Regions from separate parts of the Cytobacillus sp. FSL R7-0696 genome, predicted to be linked through region 1. Evidence: riboswitches for the same ligand, from Rfam matches in the RefSeq annotation. Region 1 holds a riboswitch; each other region holds the start of a gene.
The links. A riboswitch is a leader RNA that binds a small molecule or an ion and turns the genes downstream of it on or off. The one in region 1 is predicted to bind cobalamin.
Positions count from the first base shown of each region.

Region 2: linked by a shared signal. The riboswitch ahead of MKX29_RS19035 (ribonucleoside-diphosphate reductase subunit alpha) and the one ahead of MKX29_RS03345 (hypothetical protein) in region 1 are both predicted to bind cobalamin.
Region 3: linked by a shared signal. The riboswitch ahead of MKX29_RS20770 (acyl-CoA dehydrogenase family protein) and the one ahead of MKX29_RS03345 (hypothetical protein) in region 1 are both predicted to bind cobalamin.

Region 1 covers NZ_JBBOWA010000001.1:640,212-648,241, reverse strand. Annotated here, with positions in the region: gene MKX29_RS03355 (MFS transporter) at 1-1,144, opposite strand, end outside; gene MKX29_RS03350 (MarR family winged helix-turn-helix transcriptional regulator) at 1,162-1,605, opposite strand; cobalamin riboswitch at 1,834-2,036, shown strand; gene MKX29_RS03345 (hypothetical protein) at 2,200-2,475, shown strand; gene mmgD (citrate synthase) at 2,420-3,541, shown strand; gene prpD (2-methylcitrate dehydratase) at 3,558-4,997, shown strand; gene prpB (methylisocitrate lyase) at 5,011-5,916, shown strand; gene MKX29_RS03325 (MarR family transcriptional regulator) at 5,999-6,409, shown strand; gene MKX29_RS03320 (hypothetical protein) at 6,440-6,943, opposite strand; gene MKX29_RS03315 (NADP-dependent oxidoreductase) at 7,083-7,997, shown strand.
Region 2 covers NZ_JBBOWA010000001.1:3,680,095-3,688,124, forward strand. Annotated here, with positions in the region: gene MKX29_RS19020 (metal-sensitive transcriptional regulator) at 90-425, shown strand; gene copZ (copper chaperone CopZ) at 439-648, shown strand; gene MKX29_RS19030 (heavy metal translocating P-type ATPase) at 732-3,152, shown strand; cobalamin riboswitch at 3,684-3,861, shown strand; gene MKX29_RS19035 (ribonucleoside-diphosphate reductase subunit alpha) at 4,027-6,234, shown strand; gene MKX29_RS19040 (ribonucleotide-diphosphate reductase subunit beta) at 6,260-7,300, shown strand; gene MKX29_RS19045 (response regulator transcription factor) at 7,396-8,030, shown strand, end outside.
Region 3 covers NZ_JBBOWA010000001.1:4,058,533-4,066,562, reverse strand. Annotated here, with positions in the region: gene MKX29_RS20780 (CoA-acylating methylmalonate-semialdehyde dehydrogenase) at 1-1,458, opposite strand; gene MKX29_RS20775 (NAD(P)-dependent oxidoreductase) at 1,455-2,366, opposite strand; gene MKX29_RS20770 (acyl-CoA dehydrogenase family protein) at 2,381-4,048, opposite strand; cobalamin riboswitch at 4,249-4,433, opposite strand; gene MKX29_RS20765 (YhgE/Pip domain-containing protein) at 4,718-6,529, opposite strand; gene MKX29_RS20760 (efflux RND transporter permease subunit) at 6,516-8,030, opposite strand, start outside.

The DNA.
Region 1 (8,030 bases):
AAAGAATAATTGAAGCAATTGACACAATCCCCATGTAAATGTATAACATACTGTAGCCTGTAATAGGAATCAGTAAACCTAATAAATAGGGTCCAAAACCTAAACCACCATCGAGAAAGATAAAGAAGGTGGAAGTAGCTAGCCCCATGCGATGGGGTGGCGTTAATTTGATCGCAATCGCTTGTGTACAAGACTGCATATTTCCAAAGCCTAAGCCAATCAAAGCCCCCGCCACTAATAGCATAACACCATTTGCTGAATTACTAAGTAAGAATAGACCTACGCCAAATAAAATGAACGCTGGATACATCACATAATTTGCCCCTTTGCTGTCCATTAACCTACCAGTGAAAGGACGGGATAGTAAGACAGCAATGGCATAGACAAAGAAGAAAAAGCTAGCAGCACTTACTAAGTCCTTTTCAATTGCATAAAAGTTAATAAAAGACAAGACGCTTGAATAACAAAATGCGACTGTTAATGTGACGAGTGCAATTGGAAGTGCCTTTGGTTCAATAAAGCTAGATAATTGAAAACCAGATGATTGAAATTGAGCTTTCTGATCTTCAGTTAACTCTTTCACATTCACCGTTAACCCGATAAGTAGGCCAATAATACCAAGAATCAAACAAAAAATGAAAATCGTATGAAAAGTTGTGTATTGACTCATTAACATACCGATAAAAGGTCCTATTGCTGTAGCTAAAGTATTACTCATACTAAAATAGCCGATTCCTTCACCTTTCCTTGTTTGCGGAATAACTGAAGCGACAATTGTACCACTTGCTGTACTTGCCATCCCTAATGTTAAACCGTGGATAAAGCGGGTAATAAGTAAGAAATTGACATCAATTTCAATAAAATAAAGACTTGTTGATAAACTAAATAATAGTAAGCCAATGATTAAAGTCTTCTTCCGTCCAATACGATCAATATATTTACCTATAAACAATCTTCCTACCAATGTTCCTATAATAAATATGCCAGTAACTAAGCCAGCTTGGCTGGCGGTTGCATGATGTGCTTCAACGGCATACACGGCAATCGTAACCATTAATAAATAAAACACTAATGTTAGAAAAAAGTTTACGGAAGAAACGGTGATAAAGTCCTTGGTCCATAATTTTTCTTTTGTTGAACTCATTTTCTTTTTCTTCCTCCTTACAAATTGCTTTTAATAATATCAAAAATACGAATACATTCTTCTTGTTCTTCAGGTGTGATTCCCTCTAATATTTCCATTTCGAACTGATCAATCGGAATGCGGATTTTTTTGTATATGTGCTCACCTTCGTTCGTTATTTTCATTTTCTTTTCACGTTTATCCATGCTTGGGATTTTTTCTACATATCCATATTCCTCAAGCTGATTTATTGTCCTCGTGACTGTTGGCTTTTCAACACCTTGATACGCAGCAATCTCTACTAAAGTTGTTGGACCAAAATGGTAGAGATAATAAAGGATTGTCCACTGTGCCCGTTGTAATTGATGTTTCGTTAATAAGCTGTTCAGTCTATTCTCAAAAGGGCGATAAAGCATCATAAAGTGATGAAAGAACCTTTGGCTAGCAATAATAATATTCACCTCATTTAAAATAGTTATCAATGGTAACTAATATACTATAACAAAAAGCCGTCTTGTCTGTCTATGGGCGATAGCTTTTTTTCTGTAAAATGGTAAATGTTATGTTAAAATTGTATTTCTTTTAAGATATGTTTGTAGGCGACATTTAAATTGTTATAATAAAAAGTGTTAATTTTAAAGTGAAAAGTAGTGCGATTAAGAAAATAATTGTCAATTTTCTAAAATATTGATATATTTAAATAGAACAACTTAATATTTTCAAAAATAGGTGTAAATAGAATGCTAGCTTGTCTATTTACTTAAAAGGGAAGTACGGTTGGATTCCGTCGCTGTCCCGCAACTGTATTTGCGAGTGATATGAAAGATACCACTGTTTCCTAAAATTGGAGATGGGAAGGTTTCGTATCATGTTGACCATAAGCCAGGAGACCTGCCTGTTTAGTGTAAACATCAATTCCTACGTGGATATAGGAGGTGTTAAGTACGGGTAATGAATACATGCCAAAGTCGCATGTTTATTTTAGTATTCGTTTGAACTTAACAACTTCTTTCTAGAAGTTGTTTTTTTAATGGATTGATATGGTAAAAAGGTGAGCAAGAACGGAGGAAAAAGCTTTGTTTGGAACCGTTCCTTATTATGTGAACATAATGAAATCAACGATCATGATGAACAGCTATTCTGCTGAGAGTTATAGTTTAAGAAAAGTATTAGATCAGTATAAAGAAGACATCCGAACACTCTCTGTAGAAGAAGAGAAGATCCAAATATATTTAAGGAATGCTGAAAGGGCTTACAGCATTGTCAGGCATGATGTAATTGGATGGGAGGAAAATGATTGTGAGCATGGAGGAGAAGTATATACCAGGGTTAGAGGGAATCATAGCTTCTGAGACCGGCATCTCATTTTTAGATACTGTTCATGGAGAGATTGTCATAAAAGGTTATGACTTAATTCAACTTTCAAAAACGAAAAGCTATTTAGATATTATCCATTTACTTCTAGAAGATCAATTACCAACAGACGAGGAAAAAACTTCATTAGCTAATACGTTAAAGTCCTATTATGAAATACCGACGGCCGTCATGGAGGTTTTTACTCATTTGCCAAAAGGAACACATCCAATGGATGGGCTCCGCACTGGCATCTCGAGCTTGGCTGGATATGATACGACCTTAGAAGATAGGTCGAAGCAAGCAAATAAAGAAAGAGCTTATCGCCTACTTGGAGGAGTTCCGACAATTGTAGCTAACAGTTATCGTATATTACAAGGTCTGGAGAGAATTGAACCGGATAAATCCCTATCGTATAGTGCCAACTTTTTCTATATGTTAACTGGTAGAGTACCTTCCGATTTAGAAGAAAGAGTATTTGACCAGTCATTACTTTTATATAGTGAACATGAAATGCCAAACTCAACATTTACAGCAAGAGTAATTGCTTCTACACAATCCGATCTATTTGGAGCGTTAACGGGTGCAGTTGCAAGTTTAAAAGGTAGCTTGCATGGCGGTGCGAATGAAGCGGTTATGTACATGTTGAATGAAGCGGAAAGTGTCGCTGGCTTGGAAGGCCTCTTCTATAAAAAACTATTTAAAAAAGAAAAGATTATGGGCTTTGGTCATAGAGTTTATATGAAAAAAATGGACCCAAGAGCATTAATGATGAAGGAAGCTCTACAGGAGTTATCCATACAACATGGAGATGATTCGTTGCTTCGAAAATGTGAAGCAGGAGAAAGAATCATGGAGCTAGAGAAAGGGCTATACCCTAATTTAGATTATTATGCCGCACCGGTTTATGGCATGTTAGGGATTCCTATCCCACTTTACACACCGATTTTCTTTAGTGCAAGAACGGTTGGTTTATGTGCCCATGTCATTGAACAGCATGAAAACAATCGCTTATTTAGACCGCGGGTCATTTATTCAGGTGCACGCCATACCTTACCAAATTGAGGAGGAGTACGAGTAAATGCTGAAAACGAATGAAAAGGTTGAAACCGATGCTATTTTAACGAAAATTGCTGATTATGTATTGGATTATGAAATAACAAGTGAAGAGGCTTATCGCACAGCACATTATATCTTGCTCGATACAATTGGTTGTGGAATATTAGCGCTTGATTATCCTGAATGTACCAAACTACTTGGTCCTGTTGTGCCAGGAACGGTTGTACCTAATGGAACAAGAGTCCCTGGTACATCATTTGAATTAGATCCTATTAGAGGTGCATTTAATATTGGCTGTATGATTCGCTGGCTGGATTACAATGATACATGGTTAGCTGCTGAATGGGGGCATCCTTCTGACAACCTTGGTGGCATTTTGGCAGTTGCAGATTATTTAAGTAGGCAACGTCTTTCAGTGGGTAAAGAGCCAGTTAAAATGATTGAAGTCCTGGAAATGATGATCAAGGCTCATGAAATTCAAGGAATATTAGCGCTAGATAATAGTTTAAATCGCGTGGGTTTAGATCATGTACTGTTTGTTAAAGTGGCAACAACTGCTGTTACGGCAAAGATGCTTGGTGCAACAAAAGAAGAAGTGATTCATGCACTATCACTTGCATGGGTGGATAATTCTGCATTAAGAACATATCGTCATGCGCCAAATACGGGTTCAAGAAAATCATGGGCTGCTGGAGATGCGACAAGTAGGGGTGTTCAGTTAGCTATGATGGCAGTAAAAGGTGAAATGGGCTATAACAGTGTCTTATCTGCACCTAACTGGGGATTTGAAGACGTTCTGTTTAAAGGGCAAAAACTTACCCTACAAAGAGAGTTCAGTGCTTATGTAATGGAAAATGTATTATTTAAAGTTTCTTATCCGGCGGAATTTCACGCGCAAACTGCAGCAGAGTGTGCCGTTTCACTTCATCAAAATGGTGATGTAGGTGATTTAAACGATATCGATCGAATTACGATTACCACACATGAATCAGCGATTAGGATTATCGATAAAACAGGTCCATTACATAATCCAGCTGACCGCGATCACTGTATTCAGTACATTACAGCTATTGGTTTATTAAAAGGAAATATTCGCGCTGAGGATTATGAGGATGATGTAGCTAGCGACCCCCGAGTAGACAGCTTACGAGAGAAGATGGAGGTTGTGGAAGATCTGCAATACTCGAAGGATTATTTAGATCCGAACAAGCGCTCAATCGCTAATGCTGTTCAAATCTATTATAAAGATGGAACTTCTTCTGAGAAGATTGAATGTGAATATCCATTAGGTCACCGATTCCGCCGTGACGAAGCGATTCCAAAAGTATTGCAGAAGTTTGAGTATAATATTAAAACTCATTTTTCTAACAAGGCACAAACAAGCATTGCTGGAGCTGTTTCCGATCAAGAAACGTTAAAAGAGATGCCAGTGAATGAATTTATGAATTTATTCTTAATCTAGGAGGGGATGCAAGATGGCATGGATTGTTCATAAACCTGTGACTCAACAAGATTTAGCTGAGCAATTTCGTTCAAAAATGCTAGATAAGAATATATTGCAAATACCTGGGGCACATGATGCAATGGCAGGCTTAATGGCAAAACAAGCAGGCTTTCATGCTTTGTATTTATCAGGCGCTGCATATACGGCAAGTAAAGGACTGCCAGACTTAGGTATGGTTACATCTGCTGAGATGGCAGAGAGAGCGAAAGAAATTATTCGAGCAACTAATTTACCATTACTTGTTGATATTGATACGGGGTTCGGTGGGATATTAAATGCGGCAAGAACAGCTGTGGAAATGCAAGAAGCTGGAGTGGCTGCTGTGCAGATAGAGGATCAAAAGTTACCGAAAAAATGTGGCCATTTAAATGGAAAACAGCTAGTAACATCAGAAGAAATGATACAAAAAATTAGAGTGATTAAAGAAGTTGCCCCTCATCTAATGATAATAGCAAGAACAGATGCACGAGCGGTGGAAGGACTTGATGAAGCGATTGAACGAGCGAAAGCATATGCAGAAGCTGGAGCGGACGCTATTTTCCCGGAAGCATTAAAAACGGAAGAAGAGTTTAGTCTATTTTCACAAGCGATTTCAATTCCTTTACTAGCAAATATGACTGAATTTGGTCAGACTCCCTACTACTCAGCGGATGAATTTTCACAAATGGGCTTTCAAATGGTTATCTACCCTGTTACTTCATTAAGAGTGGCAGCGAAGGCATATGAAAACGTTTTTAATATCATTAAAGAAACAGGTTCACAAAAAGATGCGCTTGCTAATATGCAAACAAGAAAAGAACTATATCAAACAATCAGCTATGATGATTTTGAAGAATTAGATGATACATTAGCAAAAACAATATTGACAGAAGAATAATTGTCTAGGCGTTCGGTTATACAGCCGAGCGTCAATCTTCCTTAATTATTTTACTTCATAAAAGATTAGGAGAAATGAAAAAATGAACGCAAGGAATGAAATAATTATACAGCATCTTATTGGGGAAATGGCCAGCAATAAATACTTTATTAATGTGTTATTGCATAAAAAAGAAACGCTCAATGATAACCTTATTTGGCTTATGATGAAGTTGAAAAAACGTGGTGAAATGAAAATCACGGATATCTCTACAGATTTCTATATGTCCCCAGCAGCTGCAACGAATATGAGTGATAAATTAAAGGCACTTGGTTATGTAACTAAAAGTAGAGCACATAATGACCGTCGAATTGTTAGTGTTCGTTTAACACAAGAGGGAGCGTTCTATATTAATGCCTTATTTAATGCGTATTCGTATGAACAATTATGTTCTCTTCAACAGCAAGTATCTACCATTAATACTTCTCTTGAAAAAATAGCAAAAATTATCTAATGGTTTTTTCCCGAATAAAAGAGGATAAGGTCATTTAACAGTAAGTTCTGTTTTACTCACCTTATCCATTTTTATATGATCTTTCGGATATCGTTCATATAATAATTGGAAGCCGTAATTAACTAATGAATAGGCGAAAGCAGAAATAAATAATGAAAATGATGTGAATTTGTACAGTTTATAATGACCAATTTTTTGAAAGAAAGCATTGAAAGGATAGGCAAACAAAAGGTCAATAATTAGATTAAGCCCGACATATCGAAAAAACTTTCCGTATGTTAAATGGAACACCCAAATATTAATTGTAAAAAATGGCCCCAATATAAAGGCAATTGAATCATAAACCATATATTTCTTTCCGCCCTTTACTCTCCACCATTTAAAAACAAACGATAATAATGTTTCAATTAAAAGGATGCAAGAGCAAAATAAAGTAACAGGAAGAAACCTTTTAATTGATTTACCAGGAATAAAAAACATCGTTCCCCATAAGATGATGGCATTAAATACACGAAAGAAATTAGCTGCACTCAAGTTTACCCTCCTCTAAAAACCTTATTATCATTAGAATGTGATACATCAATAAAATTATGTGTGCAAGATGTATTTTTAAGAATATATCTAGTTGGTAAAAATGAACAATATAAAAAAAAATAATAAGCGGAGGCATTCTATGAAGGGAATTGGCATTCATCAATTTGGCGATATTCACCAATTACGTGACATTGTATTAGTAACACCACCAGTTGGTGATGACGAGATATTAATTCAAATAAAAGCGAGTGGAGTGTTAGAGAGTGATTGGCAATTAAGGTCTGGGCAATGTTTGAGCGACAATCTTAACTTACCGATCATTCTAGGAAGTTCCGGAGCAGGAATCATTAAAGCAATTGGAAAAGACGTCTCCCAGTTTAAAATTGGTGACAAAGTTTTCTTTCTAACAACTATTTCTGCATATGGTACATATGCCAACGAAACGATAGTCCCATCATCTCATGTTTGTCTCATGCCTCATAATTTAACATTCATTGAATCGGCTGCTCTATTAGAAAGTAGTATAGCGGCATGGCAAGCAACAGTAGAGGGGAGGGTGAGAGAAGAAAGCCATGTTCTAATTTTAGGTAGCCAAACGAATGTAGCTTTGATGCTCATTCAAATATTAAAGGCAATGGGAACAGTGGTAGGCATACTTTCCGAAGATGTAAAGCAGAAAGATGTAATCCATATTGATGGGGATTGTCTGGATCCTATTTATAAGCAACGACGCTTTGATTTACTAATTGATACAATTGGACAAAGCAATCCATATTTAAGTGCGTTAAGGTGGTTGAAGCCAGAAGCAGAAGTGATAAAATTCACAAAACCGAAATATCAAGTCGTTGATAAAGAATGTTTGTCAATAAGATATATTACTACATACTCAATTAAGAAGGGGTTAGAACAGATAAAACAATTAGTAGAAAAAGGTAAACTAACTCCAGTTTTGGCACATGTGTATCCGCTGAACATTGAAGGTATACAAAAAGCCCACATAAAAAAACAATATGGTCACTGTCAGGGGGAAGTGGTTGTCTGTCATAGAGGATAAAAGTAGTTAAGATTTTTTGGAGTTTGGTAAAAT
Region 2 (8,030 bases), 3.0 Mb from region 1:
ATAGTGGAGAAATGAACCATATTTAAAATTTCTTTCACTTTACATAGGGTACCGGGGTATAATATAATATGTGTAAGGGAGGCGATTCAATGGGATATGAAGAAGATAAGGTAAGAGAAGAAACAATGTGCCTAGAGCATGCAGATAGACGCAGTCATCATTCAGATAAAGTAAAAAAGAATTTAGTCACTCGATTGAATCGTATCGAAGGACAAATTCGAGGTATTAAAGGTCTAATTGAAAAAGATACGTATTGTGATGATGTGATTACACAAATATCCGCAACACAATCTGCCTTAAATAGTGTCGCTAAAATTTTACTTGAAGGTCATTTAAAAGGGTGTGTCATTGATCGGATAAATGAAGGTGACGAAGAAGTGTTAGATGAATTTCTTATTACAATTCAAAAATTAATGAAAAAATAGGAGGATTTTAAACATGGAAAACGTAATTTTACATGTAGAAGGAATGTCTTGTGGTCACTGTGTGAAAGCGGTAGAAAGTAGTGTTGGTGAACTTAAAGGAGTAGACACGGTCAAAGTAGATTTAGATAAAAAAGAAGTCAAAGTTGCCTTTGATGCTTCATCTGTAAAGCTTGATCAAATTAAAGAAACAATTGATGATCAAGGTTATGAAGTTAAATCTTAATCGTGCAGCTTTGCACGATTTATTTTAAGTGTTTGTATAGGGTAGTAGGGTATAGTATTGAAAGAAAGGTGTGGTAGGAGCATATGTCTAATCAAGACGATTCTCACCAAAAAATTCATTTGCCAATTACGGGAATGACGTGTGCTGCCTGTTCTGCTCGAATAGAAAAAGGGTTAAGTAAAATGGATGGTGTAAACGAAGCGAATGTGAATCTCACTTCTGAAATAGCAACCATTTCCTATAACCCTCAAAAAGTAGGGGAACATGCATTTCAGCAGAAGATTAAAGATCTAGGCTACGAAGTTGTTTTAGAGAAAGCTGAGTTTGATATTACAGGAATGACATGTGCTGCTTGTTCGGCGCGAATAGAAAAAGTTTTAAATAAACAGCCCGGTATTGCGCAGGCAAACGTGAACTTAGCTTTAGAAACAGGTACTGTTGAATACAATCCTGAACAGGTTTCAGTTGAGGAAATCATTGCAAAGGTAGATAAGATTGGGTATAGCGCTTCGCTAAAAACAACTGCCAGCGCAAATGATGTGAGGGAACCGCATATTAAAAAGCAGCAAAGGAAATTTATCGCTGCTGCTATCCTTTCTCTACCATTACTTTGGACGATGGTTGGGCATTTTGAATTCACCTCATTCATTTTTCTACCAGATTTTTTAATGAACCCTTGGATACAGTTAATTTTGGCGACACCTGTACAATTTATTATCGGTTGGCAATTTTATACTGGTGCATATAAATCATTGAAATCTGGTAGCGCGAATATGGATGTACTTGTTGTATTAGGTACTTCTGCAGCTTACTTTTATAGTTTGTTTCTAACATTACAATCGATGAATGCAACATATGGTCATCATGTTGAGCTCTATTATGAAACGAGTGCGATTATTATTACCCTTATTTTGTTAGGGAAATTATTTGAAGCACGTGCAAAAGGAAGATCATCAGAAGCAATAAAGAAATTAATGAATTTAAAGGCTAAAAAAGCCGTTGTAGTAAAAGAAGGGAAGGAAACGATTGTCCCAGTTGAGCAAGTTATGCAAGGCGATAAGGTTATCATTAAGCCTGGTGAAAGAATTCCTGTAGATGCAGTAATCATTGAAGGACATTCAGCTGTTGACGAATCAATGTTAACAGGAGAAAGTGTGCCAGTTGATAAGAAAGCTGGTGATGAAGTAATTGGAGCAACTGTAAACAAAAATGGTCATTTAACCGTTGAAGCAACAAAGGTTGGAAAAGATTCAGCGCTGGCGCAAATTATTAAAGTAGTCGAGCAAGCACAAGGGTCGAAAGCACCTATTCAGCGGTTAGCCGATAAGATTTCGGGCATCTTTGTTCCCATTGTGGTAGCTATTGCCCTTGTTACCTTCTTTATATGGTTTCTTTTCTTGCAACCGGGTGATGTAGCTAGTGCGTTAGAAAAAATGATTGCTGTGCTCGTTATTGCTTGTCCTTGTGCACTAGGATTAGCGACACCTACTTCAATTATGGCAGGGTCTGGCCGTTCAGCAGAGATGGGTGTTTTATTTAAAGGTGGAGAGCATCTCGAGATGACACATGAAATTACAACTGTTGTGGTTGATAAAACAGGTACTGTTACAAATGGTCAGCCTATATTAACCGATATCATAGTCGAGCCTGGAACAAATGAGGCCCATTTTCTTTCCATTGTTGCTGCGAGTGAGAAGTCATCTGAACACCCTCTTGCTGAAGCCATTGTGAAAGGGTTAGAGGAGAAAAATATAGAAAAAATAAAAAGTGAATATTTCGAAGCGCTACCAGGTTATGGTATCTCTGCGAAAGTTACAGGAAAAGATGTACTGATTGGTACAGTTAGATTAATGGAAGAGAATGGGATAGACTCCTCTTGGTTCTCGAAACAAATGAAAGAATTAGAAGGTGAAGGGAAAACAGCAATGCTTGTGGCTATTAACGGTAGAGCAAAAGGCCTTCTTGCTGTAGCTGACACGATAAAAGATTCATCAAACGAAGCGATTCAAAGGCTACATGATATGGGGTTAGAAGTTATTATGATGACTGGAGATAACCAGTTAACCGCACAAGCTATTGCTAAAGAAGTAGGTATATCAAAAGTCATTGCAGAAGTCTTACCAGAAACGAAGGCAGAAGAAGTAAGAAAGCTGCAAAGTCTAGGGAAAAAGGTAGCGATGGTAGGAGATGGTATTAACGACGCCCCAGCATTAGCAACTGCCGATATCGGCATGGCTATTGGTACAGGAACAGATATTGCCATGGAAGCAGGAGACATTACACTTATGCGTGGTGATCTAAATAGTATTGCCGATGCAATCATGATGAGTAAAAAAACCATTCGTAATATTAAACAGAATCTTTTTTGGGCGTTTGGTTATAATACAATCGGTATTCCTATTGCAGCTGCGGGTTTCTTAGCACCATGGTTAGCAGGTGCTGCGATGGCGTTTAGCTCTGTGTCCGTTGTATTAAATGCACTTCGTTTGCAACGTGTAAGATAAAGATGACAAGTTACGTATGAATTTCTATAAAACATTCTATCAAAAAACTGATTGAGAAAAACAAGCTAATTAAATAGTTAGTTTGTTTTTCTCTTTTTATAGAAGGTATGTAGGAGATGGATAAAAAAATTTGTCCCTTGAGGTAAATTATTTTCTTTTTAATATGGCATATACTTATATAGATTTTTTGACCCACAACTTTACCACCATTGAATTTATTTCAATACTTCTGCGATTTTTTAATTTATTTACCAAAAAACTATTACTTTTCTGGTTTAAGCTTACTCGTTTGAAGGTAAAAAAGTAGAGTTGGTCAGCTTGAACAATTTTTAATGGATTTCAAGACTTTTTTACACAAATAAGAAATGCTATTATTTATTATGGTCTCAAATTTACCGCTAAAAGAACGAAACGTATATTTTAAATTTAGATAAAAGAAATAAATTGTATTCTATGAAATGATGTGATATGATTACTCATACAATCTCAGATACAATATATAGTTATTTTTTTACTTCTCGACAACTACATATAGTAATTGGTTGAAGGAGTCCAAATGGACTTAAAATGGGAATCCGGATAAGCCGGAGCTGTACCCGCAACTGTAAGTGTGACGAAAAGAGGAAACCACTGTTCTTTTGAAAGAATGGGAAGGCTCTTAGTAGATTGATACACAAGCCAGGATACCTGCCTTCTTAATCATAAGTTTCAATTCTTCGGGGCTTGAGAAGATGAAACGACAGTTGATGAAAAGAGTGTTATTGTACACTTGTATTTATACTGTCGTTTGATCCGCTCAAGGTGTAACTGGGGCGGTTTTTTTTATGCCTAAATTTGATAGAAATAGTTTGAAGGAGGAAGAAATTTGAAAACAATGATTGATACGACAGTCAATTTTGAACAATTATATCAACAATTCAACAACTTACCAATTAGTGCGTTAGAAAAGCGTGCGGAACAATTAAATCACTTAGAGTTAGATAGTTTCTATGATCAGTTAATACTAGAATGTCTTTCTTACATAAATGTTAATGAACCTGATTGGACATATGTGGCTGCCCATTTATATTTAAAGAAGATTTATCAACAAGCAGCGGAGAACCGAGGGTACAGTGGCCAGGCCTATGGTGATTTTCATACTTTAATTCAACAATTAAGTGATCTTGAGATTTATAGTCCTATTTTATTATCTAGTTATACAAAAGAAGAAATTGATGAATTAGGCAAAGAAATTGTCCCTGAAAGAGATCAGCTCTTTACTTATCTCGGGATTAAAATGCTTACCGATCGTTATGTAGCAAAAGATCGCCAAAAGAGAATTTTTGAGTTGCCTCAAGAACGCTGGATGGTTATTGCAATGATTCTTATGCATCAAGAAGAAAAAAATCGGTTGCAATTAGTAAAAGAAGCTTACTGGGCAATGAGTAACTTATTTATGACTGTAGCTACACCAACTTTATCCAATGCAGGTAAGAACTGGGGACAACTATCTAGCTGCTTTATCGAAACAGTTGATGATAGTCTAGATTCGATTTATGACAGTAATACAGACATTGCTGCACTATCTAAAAATGGTGGTGGAATCGGCGTTTATTTAGGTAAGATTCGTAGTAGAGGCAGTATGATTAAAGGATTCAAAGGCGCTTCATCTGGTGTGCTTCCATGGATGAAACAGCTAAATAATACAGCTGTAAGTGTCGATCAACTTGGACAAAGGCAAGGAGCAATTAGCGTTTATCTAGACGTTTGGCACAAGGATATCTTTTCTTTCCTTGATGCAAAGTTAAATAATGGTGATGAAAGATTACGTACACATGATTTATTTACCGGTGTTTGTCTACCTGATTTATTCATGGAAAAAGTAGAAGAGCGTAGTAACTGGTATTTATTTGACCCACATGAAGTTCGACAAAAAATGGGCTTCTCATTAGAAGATTATTATGATGAAGAAGTTGGTGCAGGTACTTTTAGAATGAAATATCTAGAATGCGTCAATAATGAAGAGCTATCGAAGAAGGAAATTCCTGCTATCGATATTATGAAGTCTATCATGCGCAGTCAATTAGAAACGGGAACACCATTTATGTTCTATCGGGATGAAGTGAACCGTATGAATGCAAACGCACATGCTGGCATGATCTATTGCACAAATCTTTGTACTGAAATCGTTCAAAATCAAAGTGTAACAACAAGAGTAGAAGAGTATACAAAAGATGGTAAAATTGTCATCGAGAAAACACCTGGTGATTTCGTCGTATGTAACCTGTCTTCTATTAACCTTGCCAAAGCAGTGAATGAAGCAGTCATAGAACGATTGATTCCTATTCAAGTAAGAATGCTAGACAATGTAATTGATATTAATAAAATCCCTGTTATCCAAGGGCAGTTAACGAATAAAAAATATCGCGCGATCGGCTTAGGTACTTTCGGCTGGCATCATTTATTAGCTACTAATAAGGTCGTTTGGGAAAGCCCTGAATCATTAGAATTTGCAGACCGACTTTACGAGAAGATTGCTTACTTAACGATTGAAAGTTCTATGAATCTAGCTGAGGAAAAGGGAGCCTACCCAGCATTCAATGGTTCAGATTGGCATACAGGTGCCTATTTCGAAAAAAGAGATTACCTGAATGGTGATAGCGAACTTGATTGGCAAGGACTAATGGAAAAAGTGAAAGCAAAAGGAATTAGAAACGGCTATTTACAAGCGATAGCACCTAATGCGTCAACTGCATTAATTGCAGGTAGCACACCGAGTATTGATCCAATCTTCAACAAGCAATACTCAGAAGAGAAAAAAGACTATCGTATTCCTGTAACTGCACCAGACCTAAACGCTCAAACGACGTGGTACTATAAATCTGCTTACCATATCGATCAAAAATGGAGCATTGCTCAAAATGCGAAACGTCAAAAGCATATTGACCAAGCTGTGTCATTTAATCTATATATTAAAAATACGATTAAAGCAAAAGAATTATTAGATCTTCACGTATCGGCATGGAAAAACAGGCTGAAAACAACGTATTATTTACGTTCTACTTCCACAGATATTGAAGATTGTGAATCATGCTCTAGCTGATTTCACCGAGAGGAGAATGAAATAAATGAACACTTTAAATAAACGTCCCATTATGAATCATGAAGCACCAAACCGTTCAACAGGTATTATTAATGGAGAATGTTCGAACGTTTTAAACTGGGATGATGTAAGATTTTCCTGGGCTTACCCTAAATATAAAAAGATGTTATCTAATTTCTGGACACCATTTGAAATTAATATGTCTCAAGATATTAAGCAATTCCCTGAGTTATCTGAGGACGCACAAGAAGCCTTTTTAAAGATTATCGGTTTACTAGCGTTACTAGATAGCATTCAAACTGACTATGCTGGGAAGACAGCAGATTATTTAACAGATTCTAGTCTTTCAGCGTTAATGATTATTCTTGCACAACAAGAAGTTATTCATAATCACTCGTATTCTTATATTCTTTCTTCTATTGTTTCAAAAAGTAAGCAAGATGAAGTCTTCGATTATTGGCGTACAGAACCAACATTAAGAGAACGAAATGATTTTATTACAAATGGTTATAAAGATTTTGTAAAAGAACCGACGGCGGAAAATATGTTAAAATCAATCGTTTATGATGTAGTATTAGAAGGCTTATTCTTCTATTCAGGTTTCGCTTTCTTCTATTATTTAGCGAGAAATCAAAAAATGGTATCTACATCAACGATGATTAACTATATTAATCGTGATGAACAAATTCACGTTGATTTATTTGTAAAAATCTTTAAAGAAATCTTAAACGAGCATCCTGAATTAGACACACCAGAATTGCAACAATTTGTAAAAGATACCTTTAGAAAAGCTGCAGATCTCGAAATTGAATGGGCACGTGAAGTAATCGGTGATAAAATGGATGGTATTCTTATTACTGACCTTGAAGCATACATCAAATTTTATGCCAATGTCCGCAGTAATCAATTAGGATTTGAACGACCGTTTGAAGGATTCCGTAAAAATCCACTCCGTTGGATTGTTGCTTATGAAGAGGTAGATCAAGGCAAATCTGATTTCTTCGAACAAAAATCAAGACAATATACAAAAGTGAATCAAGTCGATAATGGATTTGATGAATTATAAGTTTTATAATAAACCTTGCATATCATATGCAAGGTTTATTATTTCTTCTTAATAATTGAAGAAATGATAAGCTTTAAGAAGAAGAGGTGTTTCTTGTGAAAAAAATTTTAATTGTTGATGATGATCAACATGTTCGCTATTTAATGAAGGATAGTTTACAAAAAGAAGGCTATCAAACCACTGAGGCAAAAGATGGTCAGGATGCGATGGCAATATTAGAAACGGAAGTAGTCGATCTTGTTATTGCAGATATAATGATGCCGAACATGGATGGCTATCAACTAACAAAAACAATTCGTAGGGATTTTGACCTCCCGATTATCCTGCTTACGGCAAAGGGACAATTAGATGATAAAGCAAAGGGGTTTTCAGTCGGTACGGATGATTATGTGGTAAAGCCATTTGAGCCGAAAGAGTTATTATTCCGTGTCAATGCATTATTACGAAGATATGGAAAGGTAGGAACAACGAGTATCATGCTCGACCGATTATATATCAATAAAAAAAGCTATGAAATTGAAGTGAGCAATAAAGCCTATCTATTACCACTGAAGGAATTTGAGTTATTATATTTTCTGGCTGCTAACCAAAATAGAGTATACAGTAGACAGCAATTAATTGAACAAATCTGGGGCATTGATTTTTCTGGGGATGAAAGGACTGTTGATGTACATATTAAACGTTTACGTAGCCGCTTATCTAAGTTAGAGGTAGATGTAATCATTAAAAC
Region 3 (8,030 bases), 3.4 Mb from region 1:
TTAAAACCAACGTTCAGTTACGACTTTCTTTCTTGTATAAAATTGAACACCATCTTTTCCGTTAGTTCCTAAATCTCCATAAAATGATGATTTGTTACCAGCAAAAGAGAAAAACGCCATAGGAGCAGGTACATTCACATTTACACCAATCATACCTGCATCAATCTTCTCCCTGAAAATTTGTGCTTCTTTACCACTAGATGTATAAATAACAGCTCCATTGGCAAATTTTGATTGGTTCGTTAAGGCGATACCATCTTCAAATGTTTTTACTCTAACGACACTTAAGACCGGTGCAAAAATCTCATCTTGCCAAATTTTCATATCGGATGTTACATTGTCAAATATTGTTGCACCTACATAATAACCATCTTCTGTCGTCTCTGTATCCCTACCATCTACGATTAAATTGGCTCCCTCTGAAACCCCTGAGGCGATATATTGTAACACACGGGATTTATGAGTGTCACGAATGAGTGGTCCAACAAAATGCTCTTCAAACCGGCCATCCCCGACAGTAAGTTTTTTCGTTTCTGCTACAAGTAGGTTCATAAAATCATCTGCTATATCTTCTACAACGGCTACCACAGAACAAGCCATACATCGTTCCCCACTACTTCCAAACGCTGCGCCAATAACACCTTGAACCGTTTTTTCTAGATGACAACTAGATGTTACAACTGCGTGATTTTTCGCACCAGCTAATGCTTGTACTCTCTTTCCGTGAGCGGTGCCAGTTTGATAAACATGTTTGGCGACCGGCTCTGACCCAACAAATGAAATTGCACGAATTTCTGGATGATCTAATAAGCGATTAACCACGTCTTTTCCTCCATGTACAAGGTTTAGTACCCCTTTAGGAAAACCTGCCTCATAGAATAACTCTACGAGTCTACCAGCCAAGATCGGCGTTCTTTCAGAAGCTTTCAGTATAAATGTATTCCCACAGGCGATTGCCAGAGGAAACATCCATAAAGGAACCATCATTGGAAAGTTAAAAGGAGAAATCCCAGCAACAACACCAAGCGGATAGCGCCAAATTGAGCCATCTATCCCTTCGGCAATACTAGGAAGTGCATCTCCCATCATTAAATTAGGAGTGGAGGTTGCGAGTTCAACGACTTCAATTCCTCTTTGTACCTCACCACGCGCATCCTTTAATGTTTTTCCATTTTCCTCTGTAATAATTTGAGCGAGGTTTTCTTTTTCCTCTTTTAACAAATGAAGATATTGGTAAAGCAGACGCGCTCTATTTGGGACGGGTACTTCAGCCCACTTAGGATAGACCGCAGCAGCAGCTTTGACAGCTAAATCAACATCTTCTTTACCAGAAAGGGGGACGTAAGCAATAATTGTCCCATTCGCCGGGTTCGGTACGGCTTCCACTTCCTTACTGCTTGAATCAACCCATTCACCATTAATATGGTTTTTCATTGTTGGAATTTCTGTTTTAATCATTCCTTCATCCCCGTTTCTTTCGCATTTTTTGTTTGATCATTTTTCACTTTTTCATAAAGAACAGCCATATCTTGGCTACCATAACCCTCGTTTTCAGCATTTTTGTATATATTTAATAGTAATTCACTAACTGGCAATTGCAATTCGTGTTCCTTGGCTAAATCAAGCGCGAAACCAAGATCTTTATTTAATAGCTGCAAGGTAAAACCGGGACGATAATCTTCGTTCGCGATAAAACTTTTATAGTTTCTTTCATATATCCGACTTTGGCCGTAGCTCACATTCAACATCTCAAATAATTGTGCTAAATGAATGTTGCTTTTTTCTGCCAGATTTAAGGCTTCGCTTACACCAGCAGTATAAAAACCGATAAGTAAGTTATTGATTAATTTGACTGCAGTTCCGCTTTCAATTCGTTCATTCACATGAAAAATATTCTCTCCAAGAATATTTAACAATGGTTGGGATTGCTCGAAAGCTTGTTTAGGACCACCGACCATAATGGTTAAAGTACGATTTTCAGCACCGATTACACCCCCACTGACAGGAGCAGCAAGAAAATGAATGCTCTTCTTTTTTGCTTCTTCTGCTAATTTTTGATTCAAGCTAGGAGCAACCGTACTTGTATCAATCAGGACAATGCCTTCCCGTCCTTTTGTAATCAATCCTTCCTCACCTAAATAGATTTCTTCCACCGCTTTCATTGATGGTAAGCTTGTGAAAATAAAATTTACTTGCTTTATGATATTATTGATAGATAATCCAATCACACCTCCCGACCTTAGCAATGCCGCTTCAGCATCTTTGTTGAGGTCGACGCCGTACACTTCATTGCCTTCTGATAATAAGCTTTGCGCCATCGGTAAACCCATATTCCCTAAACCAATAAAACCGATTTTCTCACCCATCATTTAAGCTCCCTTCATTTCAGTAATTTTGGTTGATCAATAAGTATTTGTGCTAATTGCCTTTTTTTCAATAACAGATTGCTGTAGAGTGGGATTTGGTAATTTTCAATGTTTGCGAATGCAACGAATCGTTCTTTTTCATCAAGTATCGCTGCTGAAATCAGGCTAATCGTTTGTTGTTTCAAATATTGAAAGCATTGTTCGCATATAATATCAGTCGCTAAATCTTTCCACTTTTGATTTTGTTTTCGATGTTGCAGTTTTGATGTCCGCATATAAGTCGATTCCATTGTGTATAGTTCTGTGATGATATTAGCTAAAAGACGTGCATACTGCTGTTCCCTATTTATATCAATCTTTGCATTTGAAACCGCTTCCAAAGACAGCGATAACAGTTCTTTTCCTAACTCAATAAATTGGCTGTTTCTATCTTGGTGTAATGGTGTAGGGGTATTGATTGTGATATCTTTAGATGAGTGTTTGTGAAGTAAGTTTTTTGCTATGGTTAAGCGATTGATTTCGTTTGTTCCTTCAAAGATACGACTGATTCGAGCATCCCTATATAGTCGCTCAACATCGTAATCTCTCATATAACCGTATCCACCGTGAATTTGAACGGCCTCATCTGTTACATGCCCAAGCATTTCAGAGCATCGTACTTTGTTTATGGCACATTCCATTGCGAATGCTTTTAAAGAGGTGATTCCTTCATCTGTTGGAGCTTGATCAATCATATCTGCTGTGCGATAAGCGGCACTTTCACTTGCATAAATAGATGTCACCATTTCAGCTAATTTTTCTTGTATCAACGTAAATTCAACCAGCGCTCTATCAAATTGTTGTCTCTCTTTCGCATAGCTAAGAGAAAAGTTGAAGGCTTGTTTAGCTGTGCCAATATTCGAGAAAGCTAGCTTCAATCTAGCAAGATTTAATATATTCATGGCAACTTGATGACCTTTTCCTTTTTCTCCTAGTATATTAGCGGATGGCACAACGACATCTTCCAATATAAGAGTAGCTGTTGATGATCCATGAATACCCATCTTTTCTTCTTCTGCACCAATAGATACGCCTGCTATGTCTTTTTCAACAATAAAAGCAGTCATCCCGTCATTTGTTTGGCAAAATACAACAAACACATTTGCTATGTGAGCATTGGTAATCCATTGTTTTTCCCCATTTATTATCCAACTATCACTCTTGCTGTTGTAAATAGCTCTTGTTTTCGGTGAAAGTGCGTCCGATCCAGCTCCTGCTTCCGTTAAGGCATAAGCACCAATCCAATCCCCGGAGATGAGTTGTGGTAAATACTTTTGTTTTTGTGCTTCTGAACCAAAATAAACATACGGTAATGTGCCAACACCTACATGAATATTATACGAAACACTAAAAGCCCCACCGTATCCTATCTTTTCAGCTATAAGCCCGGATAATTTTTTACCAAGTGCAAACCCGCCATAATCCTCAGGTACATCAATAGCTAGTAGACCTAGTTCCCCTGATTTTTGAAACAGATTCTTAGCCACTTCATAGTTCTTTTTTTCTAATGAATCTATTTGGGGCAACACTTCATTCTTAATAAATAATTCTGCCGTTTGTGCAATGAGTTGTTCCTCTTCAAGAAAATCTTCAGGAGAAAAAATATCTCCCTTTTCTTCTAGCGTTTTTTTTAGCTTCGCCATCGTGCACTCCCTTTACATCTTTCCATCTCCTTTGATTGAGCGCTTGCTCAAATCAGTAGCAAGAAGCAAACCACCTTCAAAAAAAAACAACTCCTGTTAAAAGAAGTTGTTAAGTAACGAGTGGACAAACAAATAAACATGTGTTGAGTAATATACATGTTCTTCTATCCGCACTTAACACCCCCTATCCGCGTAGGTAATGATGTTGGCTAAAACAGGCAGGTCTCCTGGCTTATGGTCGTGGCGGATTTGTTCCTTCCCTATTCAATAATGAATAAGTGGTTATGTACAATCCGCTCGCAAATACAGTTGCGGGACAGCACCGGAGTCTAACCGGTTTCCCTTTTAAGCTTGATGAACAAGCACCTGTTTATTTAGCTTATTTAGTTTCACACTAACAATATATCAATTTTTCGGAAAATTTACAATTTATTTTTTAGAATATGTATTCTCAGCTTAAAATGATGAAAAAGTTAGGCTCTTTATCATTTTTCTTCCAACCACAATATAAGCTAGAGTCATTGATTAAATCCACTCCTACAACCCGAGTAGAAGAAAGCCTAATTCTTCATTTTGACCGATCGTTTGATGTAACATGAAAGGTTTATATAAATTTACCACCAAAAAGAGAAACACGCCTCCTAGATTGCAGTGGCGTGTTTTTCAAGTTTACTTAAATAAGTTAAGAAGTTTCTCGAAGAATCCTACTTTATCTTTTGTTTCTTTTACATCTTCTTTGTTATCTTTAATTTTAATCTTATCTGTTTGGATGACAAATTGGACTAGTTCCAACTTTTCATTATTTTTATCTGATACAAAAGAAATTGGCTCATAATCAGATTTATCATATTGCGATATCATTTCATCCACTTCTTTTGTCACCTCATCAGGAATGTCTTTAGTTGCATCATGTAATTGTCCAGTTCCATTATGAAGCGAGCCAGCTCCTTTGGTTAGTTGCTCAGCTCCAGATAGAGAACCGCTAATTCCTTCATGGATGTCACTATATGATGTACTTAATTCAGAAACACCGCCTGTATAAGCAAGTAACCCTTGGTGGAATTGATTATAGTTAGATACCATTTCTTCAACACCAGATGTCAATTGTTTTAACCCTTCATCAATGTCAATTTGAAGAATAGATTCGTCTATATTAGATGATATTGCACGAAGGTTACCTGCTGCTTCTCTCATTGATTGACTAAAGGTTGATAGCGGTTCAACCATGTCTGTAAGGTTATCTTTGGCTAGTAGTAGAACTTCTTGAGCAGCTTTTGTCCCTCTATAGGTTTCTACCAATTGATCAATTACCTCTTTATCCGCATTACTTTCATATAATTTATTTATCTCTTTATCTGAAATTTGGTTATCTGGTATCTGCTCCAGAGCACGATTGATTTGTGTTTTTACCTCATTATAATTAACAACTACTTGGTCTACATCATTTGCTGCTTGTTCTAGATTATCCGCTACCTCAGGCAGATCGATTGTTACATTCTCGAGTTCCCCAATACCACTTACGCCACTGGCTTGTTTCATCTCATCTTTAATCAAAGATAAAGTATTATTTATTTGTGCTGATCCTTCTGTTAATTGGTTACCAGACTGACTTAATTCATTTAGTCCTTTTTTATATTGTGCAGACCCACCCTCTAAAGACCGTAAGCCTGATGATAGTTCATTCATTCCTATTGCTAAGTCTCCGACACCATGATGAATGTCACCAATTGCCTCAGTTAATGAGTGAAACTCACTCGTCAATTCTTCAGTATCTGGGCTATCAATGGCAAGTGAAGCAGGTAAAGCAGATATTTGCACACCTTCTGTTTCAAAATGATTTGTTTCTGCCTCAATCGTAAATACTTCTTCCTGCTCCGGCATAACGGTAAAAGTGAGCTGCTTATCTTTGCCGGATTGTGCAACAGTGGCATTCTCGGCTTTTATCTCCTTGAATTTTTCAGTGTTCAGCGGTACGCTAATTTGCAGCATATAATTTTCAGAGAATGAAGAACGCTTACCTTCATTCGCTTCTACAGCAATTTCCATTTTTATATCGCCCGATTTACCAGCTAAATTTTCTGGTTCAACCTTTTTATTATTAAGGTAATAATTTATTGTAAAACGCCAAGGTAACTCAAAGTTATTTGGTAAGTTTCCTTGATAATAGTAATTTTCTTCTTTTGCTTGTAATGTGATCTGATCATTTTCTTTGCTAATTTTTGATGTGTCAGTTAGATTTTTAACCTTTTGGTAATTCCCAAAATCTTCTATCACACCAGGTTCTATCAGTTCAAACGAATTGACAACATATAATTCGGTTAGGTTACCGTCTGCTAGCAAGTTAGCATAAATCACTTCATTTTTGTTTGCTACTTTCCCTTTACTCATTCCGCCTTTAACTGTTTGTGATTCAGCATGTATATTCATCACAGGAAAGAAAAATAGGGAAGCAGTGATAAGCATCCATTTAATGATCTTCATGTTTTTCCTCCTTGTTACTAAAGTCCATTTGTAGAGATGTTTTTTGAATCAATTTATCACATAGTAATAATAATGCAGGTAGAAAAAGGATAACGAGTAAAAACGCGAGCAATGCTCCTCTACCTAATAATAATCCAATAGAACCGACGATTGGATTTGAAGAAGTTAGCCATAATATAAATCCGACACTAGATAAAATGGAGGCAGACACGATAATGGAAAATAATTTCTCATCAATTGTTTTTCTCATCGCTTGTTTTGGAGAAAGTTTTCCACGATTATGCTTATAAGTCTCTGTTAATAAAATGGCATAATCGACCGTTGCTGCAAGCTGTACAGTGCTAACGATGAGATAACCAATAAATACTAATGACGTATCGGTAAAATAGGGTATGGCGAGATTAATCCAAACAGAAGATTGTATTGTTAATAATAAGATAATCGGTAATGATAATGATTTGAATGTGACAAGTAACACGAATCCAACCGCGATAACGGTTAAAGTATTTACTAAAGAATTATCTTCTGTAACCGTTGATTTCATATCATAAAGTGCAACACTTTCGCCTAAAGTTAACGCTTGATTACCAAAATACTTAGTACCTATTTCCCTTATCTCTTCTACTAATTGAAAAGGAATATCTCCTTCTGTTCCTGCATCAGTATTAATGATGATTCGACTGTAATTATTGGATAAGAATTGTTCCTTTGCTTCCTCCTCTAAATATTCTTGCGGAATAGTCGAACCAACCATATTCGTGTAGCCAATTACATTTGAGACATGGTCAACCTCTTCAATAGATGCAATCATTTCTTTTTCTTTACCTATTTCATTATTAGGTACCAATAATACTACAGCGGTTGATTCGCCAAATATTTCTTCTACTTTTTGGATGTCTTGCCCTAACCTAGTACTGTCAGGTTGATCCCCCATTCCATAAGTAAATGAGGTTTCTTTTTGTGCTAAAAAGCTAGGTATAACGAGAAGTAAGACGAAAATCAAGACCGGAAACCTTAACTTTAATGTTTTTTTTCCAATACCTTTAAAATTTGGTATTAATGATTTGTGCTGTGTTTTTTCAATCCAATGATGGAATAATAATGTAAGTGCTGGAAGGAATACCATCACACTTATAAAACTTAAAATTATTCCTTTAACAAGGTTTAAACCTAGGTCTGATCCAATCTCAAAATCCATAAACAATAATGCAATAAATCCAAATAGAGTTGTAGATGCGCTCGAGGCAATGACACTAAACGATTCTTTCATAGCTAGTTTCATAGCTTCATTTGGCTCATGCCCTCGTTTACGATAATCTTGAAAACTATGTAATAAAAAGATAGCGTAATCCAAGGAAACAGCTAACTGCAAAATTGGTGCGACTGATTGTGTCACAAAGGACACTTCTCCTATAAAAACATTACTCCCTAAATTAATAATTACCGATACACCGATAGCCGTTAAGAACAAGAGCGGTTCGACCCAAGAGTTTGTCGAGAG